Regions from separate parts of the Mesorhizobium sp. M0862 genome, predicted to be linked through region 1. Evidence: riboswitches for the same ligand, from Rfam matches in the RefSeq annotation. Region 1 holds a riboswitch; each other region holds the start of a gene.

The links. A riboswitch is a leader RNA that binds a small molecule or an ion and turns the genes downstream of it on or off. The one in region 1 is predicted to bind cobalamin.
Region 2: it holds a riboswitch for cobalamin, as region 1 does, so the genes downstream of both, NKI15_RS21690 (aromatic ring-hydroxylating oxygenase subunit alpha) here and NKI15_RS04660 (CbtB domain-containing protein) in region 1, are expected to answer to the same signal.
Region 3: it holds a riboswitch for cobalamin, as region 1 does, so the genes downstream of both, metE (5-methyltetrahydropteroyltriglutamate--homocysteine S-methyltransferase) here and NKI15_RS04660 (CbtB domain-containing protein) in region 1, are expected to answer to the same signal.

Annotation. Positions count from the first base shown of each region.
Region 1 covers NZ_JAMYOJ010000002.1:423,181-426,447, forward strand. Annotated here, with positions in the region: gene cobO (cob(I)yrinic acid a,c-diamide adenosyltransferase) at 1-447, opposite strand, end outside; gene cobU (bifunctional adenosylcobinamide kinase/adenosylcobinamide-phosphate guanylyltransferase) at 449-961, opposite strand; gene NKI15_RS04655 (CbtA family protein) at 954-1,757, opposite strand; gene NKI15_RS04660 (CbtB domain-containing protein) at 1,773-1,952, opposite strand; cobalamin riboswitch at 1,989-2,185, opposite strand; gene NKI15_RS04665 (gamma-glutamylcyclotransferase) at 2,253-2,945, opposite strand; gene NKI15_RS04670 (aromatic ring-hydroxylating oxygenase subunit alpha) at 3,081-3,267, shown strand, end outside.
Region 2 covers NZ_JAMYOJ010000015.1:29,146-32,412, forward strand. Annotated here, with positions in the region: gene NKI15_RS21670 (ABC transporter ATP-binding protein) at 1-386, shown strand, start outside; gene NKI15_RS21675 (DUF680 domain-containing protein) at 460-693, opposite strand; gene NKI15_RS21680 (DUF680 domain-containing protein) at 765-968, opposite strand; gene NKI15_RS21685 (DUF680 domain-containing protein) at 1,035-1,241, opposite strand; cobalamin riboswitch at 1,741-1,942, shown strand; gene NKI15_RS21690 (aromatic ring-hydroxylating oxygenase subunit alpha) at 2,060-3,267, shown strand, end outside.
Region 3 covers NZ_JAMYOJ010000030.1:36,143-39,409, forward strand. Annotated here, with positions in the region: gene metE (5-methyltetrahydropteroyltriglutamate--homocysteine S-methyltransferase) at 1-1,788, opposite strand, end outside; cobalamin riboswitch at 1,883-2,030, opposite strand; gene NKI15_RS29060 (hypothetical protein) at 2,122-2,391, opposite strand; gene NKI15_RS29065 (adenosine kinase) at 2,437-3,267, opposite strand, start outside.

The DNA of each region.
Region 1 (3,267 bases):
GTCGAGATCGAGATAGTCGTAGCGCAGCGCGATGTTCAGTTCGTCCAGCACGACGAGGCTGATCGAGGGATCGGCGATCAGCTCCAGCGCCTTGGCCCAGGCGGCTTCGGCCGCCTTAATGTCGCGCTTCAGATCCTGCGTCTCCCAGGTGAAACCCTCGCCCATCGTGTGCCAGACGACGCGGCCGCCAAACGCCGCGAAGGCATCCTTCTCGCCGGTGTGCCATTTGCCCTTGATGAACTGGACGATTCCGACGCGCTTGCCATAGCCGAGCATGCGTAGCGCCAGCCCGAAGGCAGCCGTGGTCTTGCCCTTGCCGGGTCCGGTGTTGACGATCAGCAGCCCCTTCTCGACCGTCTTTTCCGCGACCTCGGCGTCCTGCACCGCCTTGCGCTTGGCCATCTTGGCGCGATGGCGCTCTTCGTCTTTTGCGTCGATATCGGTCATCTCATTTCACCTTGAGCGGCAGCCCCGCCACCATCAGAAGCACCATATCAGCTACCACCGCGATCTGCTGGTTGAGCCTGCCGGCGGCATCGCGGAACCGGCGTGCCAGCGCATTGTCGGGCACGATGCCTTGTCCGACTTCGTTGGAGACCACGAACCACGGCCCGCGCGGCCACGAAAGCACATCGGCCAGCCGTCGGCACTCCCCCTCTAGATCATGATCGGCCAGCATATGATTGGTCAGCCAAAGCGTCAGGCAGTCGACAAGCACCGGCTGGTTGTCCGGCAATGCCTCGAGCGCACCTGCAAGATCAAGCGGAGCATCGATGGTCGCCCATCCCTCGCCGCGGCGCGAGCGGTGTTGCGCGATGCGCTCGCGCATTTCGCCGTCATAGGCTTGCGCTGTGGCGATATAGGCCCATGGCGGCGGCAACGCCGTCGCCAAAGTTTCGGCATGCGCGCTCTTGCCGGAGCGCGCACCGCCGATGATGAAGGTCAAACTGCGATCAGGCAAAGCTGTCGCGCAGGCTGGTCGCGGTGCCGGTGAAGCGCGAGTGCACTATGCCGACAACTGCGCCGAGCACCAGCCAGAACACCAGATTGGTCAGCGTCACCGCCACCACGAACTGATGATGCAGGCCCTCCGGGATCGGCGTTACGAAACTGTCAGGCTGCGGCGCGCCGACAATATGCGGGGCGACGATCAGGACGACGGCGAGCACGGTCAGGGGCGCCGACGTGCGGAAGGTGATAAGGGCAAGGCCGATCGCGGTTGCCATCACCGTTGCCCACCACCAGATCTGGCGCTGTATGAGATCGGCCGCCGGCATTGCCGGCAGTTCCGGCGGCAGGCCGAGTCCCGGCGCCAGCGTGAACACGGCAAAGCCCGCCAGACCCCAGAACACGCCCTGGCGCCAGCTGCCGATGCCGCCGGCGAACTCGGAAACCGCCACCAGGACCAGCGCGAAGCCGATGCCGGTGACGATATTGGCGACGACACTGAAGGCGAAACGCTCGAAGCCGTCGGCCGGCGCCCAGCCTTCGTCCTCCGCCGGCGCGGCTGCTTCAGCCGGGGCTGCGCTGCTCACGGCATTTTCCGCCGGCGCGGCGGTGCTCATGGCATTGGTGTCCGCAGCGTTGGCGGCGGGCGCCGCGGCATGCTCATGCTCATGGCCGCCACCAGCCTTTTCGTAGACCTCCGCCTTGAGGATCAGCGGCACGGTGGCGTAGGCCTGCATGCAGGCGAGAGCGACACCGGCCACGAGCCCTGCGATCGCCGCGATGAACACGACGTTGCGAAACAGGTTCATGATGTCAGATCCTCGTCAGTGGCAGGGAAACGCCATCGAATGGCGATAGTCGTGCGCCGCATTGTGGACCGCATCGATGTGCGAGAAACCGACAACGCCGACGACGAAAATCCCCAGAAACGCGCTAAGCACGAGCTGCATGAAGCGCGACTGCGAGGAGACGGAAGCGCCGAGGGAGACGGAAGCGGTATTCATATCTTGTCCTTTCGCCCTCCACCCGAGGGCATCGAAGTCAGTTCCCTGTCGCCGGCAGGTCTCCTGGCTCGCGGATCAGCGCCCTTCCCCACCTTCCCGAAGAAAAAATCCTCAGTGGCTTGGAGAGGACTACCGCACACAGTTGCGGGGGCAGCCACGGCATTGGGCCAACAAGTCAGCCCTCACCGCATTCCCTCTTGGTCCCTAACGGAACCGACGACATGCATGACTATAGGCTGAAACGGCCGCATCCGGCAAACCAAATTCCGCCGGCCAACAGCGCGAATGCGCCATGCGGCGTTACGGGTTCAACGCGGTGATCCGCTCGGCAACCAGCCGCTGCAGCCGCCACAGATGGCGATCGTGAATGCCGCGCTCTTCAAGGTTTTTCACCGTGTTGTAGAGATAGTCGGCGCCCGACCCCCAGTGCCCGCAGGACGTTGCCAGCCTTTCGACGACCTTGCCCTCGTCGAGCGGTCCTGAATAGGTCAGGCCGTTGCGGTTGATGACGAAGGCCAATGCCCTGAGCGGTCCGGCCTCGCTTGCAAGCTTGAGCATGCGCGGCCGGTAGCTTGTCGGCTTCAGCGTGACTTCGCGCCGGAAAAGCCGGCCCAACTGCTCGCGCCGGTTATTGCCGGTCAGCCGAAAGGCGACGCCCTTGCATTGTCCGCCACGGTCCAGCGCCATCATCAGGCCGGGGCTGTCCTTGGTGCCGCGCCAGCGCGTGATGTTCATGCAAAAGGACCGATGCCAGCCGCGCGCCAGCGCAACGCGGTCCTCGACATAATCTATTTCCGGTTTCCAGATCAGCGATCCATAGCCGAACAGCCATAGCGGTTCGCTGTCCGGGAGTTCGACCTGCAATTCATCCAGCAGCGCGTCATAGTCGGCGTCATCGAGATGCATCGCGTCCGGATCCGGCCCGGGGTCTCTGATCTCGCGCCAGCAGCGCGCGACCAGCTCCGGCGTAAGCGACATCTGTCGTGCGGCCACTTCCGAATGCCCCCAATTTCCGAATGTCCCGTGTCCACGACATGATTATGCGCCGCGCCTGCAACCGGCAATGCGGCACTCTGATTGACAAACGATTTGCCGGGGTGTCGGCTGACGCTTCATAGGAAGCCAGCCATGCATCCCAGCCCGAGCGAGCGCGACCCCTATAACGGCCTGAGCCGGGCCGAACCGACGCTACCGTCATCGGCCTATTGGGATAGCGAGGCTTACCAGCGCGATCTCGACGCCATCTGGCACAAAAGCTGGCTGCTCGTCTGCCGCGAGGCCGACCTCGCCCAGCCGCTGGCGTTCAGGACATTCC
Region 2 (3,267 bases), on a different contig from region 1:
TGCCGGCGACAATCGACAGGACGGGCAACCCGACAATCGTCAGCCATGTCGGCGGCCGCAAGGCAACGGTGCCGATCGCAACGCCGGCGTCAGCAAAGGGTGCGGCAGTCAGCTTCGGCGTGCGGCCGGAGGATCTGTCGGCCGCCACCGGCGCGGAATATCTTTTCGAGGGCGTGGTGGACTATGTCGAGCAACTCGGCGAGGTGCAGCTTGTCTATGTCGATATCGGCCGCGCCGACCTGCCGTTGGTGACCAAGCTGCCCGGCAATGTCGAGGTCAAGCGCGGGGCAAAGCTGCGACTGACCGCGGATGCCGGGGACCTGCACATCTTCGACGCCGATGGGCACTCCTTCTCGCTCAAGCCGGTGGAAGTGAAGGCGGCTTGAGATAGCTGCGTCGTACAGGCATGAAAAAAGAGCGGCGGGCCAGGCCCGCCGCTCTTTTTTTAAGCTTCGGCTGTTAGTTGTTGCCGAACCGATCCCTGTCGCTGCTCTGAGGAACGAACTTCTGTTGGTCGTTCGACGAGTTCAGCAGCTTGTAGACCGCCGAGTTGGTGCCGGTCGACGAAGTGCGGGTGGTGTCGACGGCAGCGGCCGGCTGGTTGGCGCCATTGGAGCCATAATTGTCGCTGCCGGCAAAGGCAGCGCTCGAAACAGCCAGAACGGCTGCGGTGGCAAGAACGATCTTCTTCATTTTAGTCTCCTGAATTTTTCTGATGCCGCCAGCTGCAGCGGATAAGCCCGCCACGTGCTGGAAACCGGCTTTTAGCGGCCGAAAAGGTTACGGTCGGCACCGTGGGCAGGCGCCTGCTCGGCTGGAGCCGACTTCTCAACCGAAGCCGTATGGCCACTATCGGTCGACGTAATCGCAGGCTGGTTGGCGCCGTTCGAACCGTAGTTGTCGCTACCGGCGAAAGCGCTGCCGGAGATGGCCAAAACGGCGGCGGCAGCAAGGATGATCTTTTTCATTTCAAATACTCCTGAATTTTTTGGGATCCCGAGAGCGACGGGTTAGCCGCCCTTCTTTGGTCGGGATCAGCGATTGCCGTAGAGGTCGCGGTCGGCGCCCTGAACGACAGGCTGCTTGTCAGCGTGCGCCGGCTTCTGAATGGAAGCCGTATACGAGCTGTCGACCGAGACGGCTGGCTGGTTCGCACCATTGGAACCGTAATTGTCGCTACCGGCGAAGGCGCTGCCGGTGATCGCCAAAACGGCTGCGGCAGTGAGGATGATCTTTTTCATTTTTAGGACTCCAGTTTGTCTGTCCGTCTAGCGGCGTGTCTTGGGAGGAATTCGCGTCGTTCGGACAGCCCCGATGTGGGAAAGCCATAGGCTGGTTTCCAATCACGAAGTTGTTCCGTGTGGACCACGGTCCTGCACCTTGAAATTGTGCCAGGAAGTTCTTCTATGGTCATTTATCGTATTGTTTTCAGTTGCTTATGTCGAACCGAGTGGTTCGCTCCGGTGTCGGTTTCCGGGCCGTCGTTCACACCGTCCTGCACGCATTGTCAACAGAAACGAACCGTTCGGTTCGATTAGAGATTGCTAATAGTAACTTTTCGATACCGTTGAGCCCTTTTTGCCCCCGATCGGAACTGGATCCGCAGCGATTCGAAACGGCGATGATAGCGCCGCAAGACAGGATCTCAGCCCTTCGGTGGTCGGCGGGGCGTATGCCGCGCGTGTCGCGCCGCATGGATATGATGTCGCTTTCATGCCGACGTCGCGATCGCTGCCGTGATTAGATGATCGCATCTCAGGTGCCGCTTCGTGACGACGCAGCGGAGAATTGGGAAGCCGGTCAGAATCCGGCGCTGCCCCCGCAACGGTGGTGGAGTTGAAGTCGCAACGGGAGACCACTGGGCAAGAGCCTGGGAAGGTGTCGCGATGGTCCGCAAGGACAACTCCAGAGCCCGGAAACCAGCCCGAGATGCATAGACTCGACTGATCGCGGTGGGCGGTCAAGAGGTGGATAGTGCATGTCCGGCGCCGCGCCGGCCTGAGTCCGATCCTTCCTCCATCACCACCAAGTTCAGTCCTTAAACCACGAGGACAGAACTATGGATACGCGCAACGACATGCTGAGGCTCCTGAACGGCCGCAAGCAAGGCTTTTCGCTGGAACAGCCCTTCTACACCGACCCGGACTATTTCAAGCTCGACATGGAGCACATCTGGTATCGCGACTGGCTGTTCATCGGCCATGATTGCGAACTGCCGAAGCCCGGCAGCTATATCACCGTGCAGATCGGCGATTATCCGGTGGTGCTGGTCCGCGACCAGAAGGGCAACATCAACGCCTTTCACAATTCCTGCCGCCATCGCGGCAGCCGTGTCTGCAACACTGAGAAGGGCATGGCGGCAAAGCTTGTCTGCCCCTATCACCAGTGGACCTACGAGCTTGACGGCCGGCTGCTGTTTGCCCGCCAGATGGCCGACGGTTTCGACAAGAGCCAGTTCGGCCTGAAGCCCGTCGCCTGCGAGAGCGTCGGCGGCTACATCTTCATCTGCCTGGCGAAAGAACCTGCCGACTTTGCGCCGATGCGCGCCATGATAGAGCCCTACCTCAAGCCGCACCGGCTGAATGAAGCCAAGGTCGCCTTCGAGAGCACCATCATCGAGAAGGGCAACTGGAAGCTGGTCTGGGAAAACAACCGCGAATGCTATCACTGCGCCGGCAATCATCCGGAGCTGTGCAAGACATTCCCCGAAGCGCCGACGGTGACCGGCGTGCAGGGCGCCGACAGCGATCCGGAGATGCTGGCGCACTGGGCGAAATGCGAGGCGGCGGGCCTGCCGAGCAAGTTCCGCATCGATCCGGCCGGGCAATACCGCGCCACCCGCGCGCCGCTGCTGCGCGATGCCGTCAGCTACACGATGTCCGGAAAGCGCGCGGTGACGAAGAACCTGTCCGACACTGTTGCCGCCGACCGCATCGGCACCTTGATGCATTACCACTATCCGACGACCTGGAACCACATACTGATCGACCATGCGGTCACCTTCCGGGTGCTGCCGATCAGCGCCACCGAAACCGCGGTGACGACCAAGTGGCTGGTGCACAAGGATGCGGTCGAGGGGGTCGACTACAACCTTGAGGAGCTCACCCATGTCTGGACGGAGACCAACGACCAGGACCGCCGCATCGTCGAGGAAAACGCCTTTGGCATCCTGTCTCCGGCCTATGAGCCCGGCCCCTATTCGGAGCTGCACGAGGGCGGCGTGATCCAGTTCGTCGAATGGTACGCGGCCTTCATCGGCCCGCGCCT
Region 3 (3,267 bases), on a different contig from region 1:
GGGTACGTCGTCGCGAACAAAAGACCAGTTGAGAATGGTGACTGGGCCTGTGAGCATTCCCTTCACGGGCTTTTCCGTAAGCGACTGGGCGAATTGCCACCAGCGCACTGTCATCGGATTGCGCCTCGATACGTCGCCGAAAATGATGGGGGGACGCACGTAGCGCGACCCATAGCTTTGTACCCAGGCATGCTCGGTGAGCGCGAAGCCGGACAACTGCTCGCCGAAATGCTGTACCATGTCGTTTCGCTCGAACTCACCATGCACCAGCACGTCCAGCCCGATCTCTTCCTGCCAGCGAATTGCAGCCTCGATCTCCTTCTTCAGGAACGTCTCATAGTCGACATAGCTCAGCTGGCCCTTCGCATGAGCGGCCCGCGCCTTGCGTACCTGCGGCGTCTGCGGGAAGGACCCGATGGTCGTCGTCGGGAACGGCGGCAGCCCGAGTGAGCCGGCCTGGACTCTGGAGCGCTCGCCAAAAGCGCTCTCTCGTCGCTTCGCGCTGTCCTGAATGCTAGCGATCCGCCCCTGAACAAGCGGGTCATGGATCCTCGTGGATGTCACGCGCGTGGCGGCAGCCTCGGCAGACGCTTTCAACGCGCCTGCCACCGCATCCCTGCCTTGGGACAGGGCCCGGGCCAGCAAGACCAGCTCGTCGGTCTTCTGGGCCGCGAAGGCGAGCCACGACCTGATGTCCGCGTCGAGTTCCGTCTCCATGCGCAGATCAATCGGCACATGCAGCATCGAGCAAGAAGGCGCGATCTCGACGCGGTCCAAGGGCCAGCCGGCGACGATCGGTTTGATGCGGTCGAGAATGGCGGGCAGGTTCGCACGCCAGACGTTGCGGCCATCGATCAAGCCAAGCGAGAGCACCAGATCCTTCGGAGCGAGCCGAGCCACCGTTTCCAGCTGCTCGGGAGCGCGCACGAGATCAATATGCAGGCCGGCCAGGGGCAGAGAAATCGCGGTTTCGAGATTGTCTCCCAGCGACCCGAAATACGTAGCCAGCATGATCTTCAGCTCGGGCGCGGCTTTCGACAGCTGGCCATAGGCGAATTCGAACGCAGCTCGTTCGTTCGGGTTCAGATCGAGGACAAGCGCTGGCTCATCGATCTGCACCCAGTCGGCTCCCGACAGCTTCAGCCTCTCCAGAAGCTGCTCGTAAACCGGCAGCAGCCGCGGTAGGAGAGCGATGGGACCGAACCCCTCGGCAGGCGATTTCGCCAGCTTGAGGAAGGTGATGGGTCCAAGGATGACTGGGCGTGTGTGAATGCCGAGAGCTTTAGCCTCGAGGAAGTAATCGACCGGCTTCGATGACGAGAGGGCGAACGTCTGATCATCATCGAGTTCCGGCACAATGTAGTGGTAGTTGGTGTCAAACCACTTGGTCATTTCCATCGCGGTTACACCAAGTCCATGAGCCTCCTCCTGGTAACCAGCGTGTCCACAATCCTCCGTCTGACCCTGGTTGCCGCGCGCCATTGCGAAGTAGATGTCAAGTGGGACCTCGCCGCTATTCCAGCCGTAACGGGATGGAACGGCCCCGACCATGGCTGCGGTGTCGAGCACATGGTCGTAAAGCGAGAAGTCGTTCGACGGGATTTTCGACACGCCGCGATCGCGCTGCTCTTCCCAGCTAGCGGCACGGAGCGCCTTCGACGTCGCAAGAAGGTCGCCAGCGGACGATGTTCCGGACCAGTAGCTTTCAAGCGCGAATTTCAGTTCTCGCCGACGACCGAAGCGCGGCACGCCGAGCGTTGCTACAGGAATTTGCTGAGAGACAGTCATGTCATACCCCGATGATTGGGGCGTCGGTGACAAGGAAGGCGCTAGCAGGCCGGCATCAACGCCGGGTTGCAGCGGCCACCGAGACACCCCGCCCGTGGACGTAATTCGCGTGGCAGGCCTCCTGGCTCGCGGGGTTGGCTCGCCGCTAACAGTTGCGGGGGCAGCGCCGGCATCGCACCGGCTTCCCTCTTAGCTCCGCTGCGGCAGCACCGTACGCGAGAACCACAACACGCAGACAATCACAGCAACCCGCTCTTTGTCAATGACGCATAATGAAATGTTTATGTCGTTATATGGTCGCGTTTTACGCCTTTGTCTAACATTGTGAAATATTCAGTCTGCTGCCCGCATTCGGCATCGTGGGACGTGATCGCAAGTCAAGTCCGACGGACGCCGCGAGTTCTCCGTTACGTCAGGAACCTTACTGGCCTTCCCCAAGCTGAGCTTCTGGAAAATGCTGGTGACGATCTGGATGACGGTGAATGCCGTCATGGCAAGCACGCCTTGCACCGCTCCTCCAGCGAGCTTCACGGCAGCAGCATGGGTCAGTTCTCCGAAGCGAATGGCTGTCGCTATCAGCGAGCTTTGATACAGTTCCGCCACTGCGGTCATCGCGTCAGTAGGGCGGCTGGTTAGTTGCCCGCGCATCTACAGCAACCCAGCCCCTTCCGCCTCGCGGCGCAAATTCTGCCTTGGCCTTGGGCCGATCTGCTGGATCACCAGGCCGGCCGCCAGCGAGCCGAGATCGCCGCAATCCTTCAGGCTGCGTTCGGTCGTGTAGCCGTAGAGGAAGCCGGCGGCATAGAGGTCGCCGGCGCCGGTGGTGTCGACCAGTTCGCGGATCGTTGTCGCCTGGATGGTGACGGTCTCGTCACCGCGCACGATCACCGAGCCTTTTTCGGAGCGGGTGACGGCGGCAATCTTGCAGTCCTTGCGGATAGCCTCCAGCGCCTCGTCGAAGGATTTGGTCTGGTAGAGCGACTTGATCTCGTGGCTGTTGGCAAAGACGATGTCCACAGTGCCCGAGCGCATCAGCTCGAGGAACTCGTCCCGGTAACGGTCGACGCAGAACGAATCCGACAACGTCATCGACACTTCGCGTCCGGCCTCGTGTGCGAGCTTCGCCGTCTGCCGGATCGCCTCCTTGGCGCGCGGCGGGTCCCAGAGATAGCCCTCGAAATAAGTAACCTTGGCGCCCGAGGCCTTCTCGGCCTCGACGTCCTCCGGCCCGAGTTCGATGCAGGCGCCGAGATAGGTGTTCATCGAACGCTCGCCGTCGGGAGTGACGAAGATCATCGAGCGCGCCGTCGGCGGCTGTCCCTCAAGCGGCCTAGTGTCGAAGGCAACGCCCTGGGCATGGATGTCATGGGCATAGATTTCGCCGAGCGGATCGTTCGACACCTTGCCGAAGAAGGCAGCACGGCCGCCGAAGCTGGCGACGCCCGCCGCCGTGTTGCCGGCGCTGCCGCCCGAGGCCTC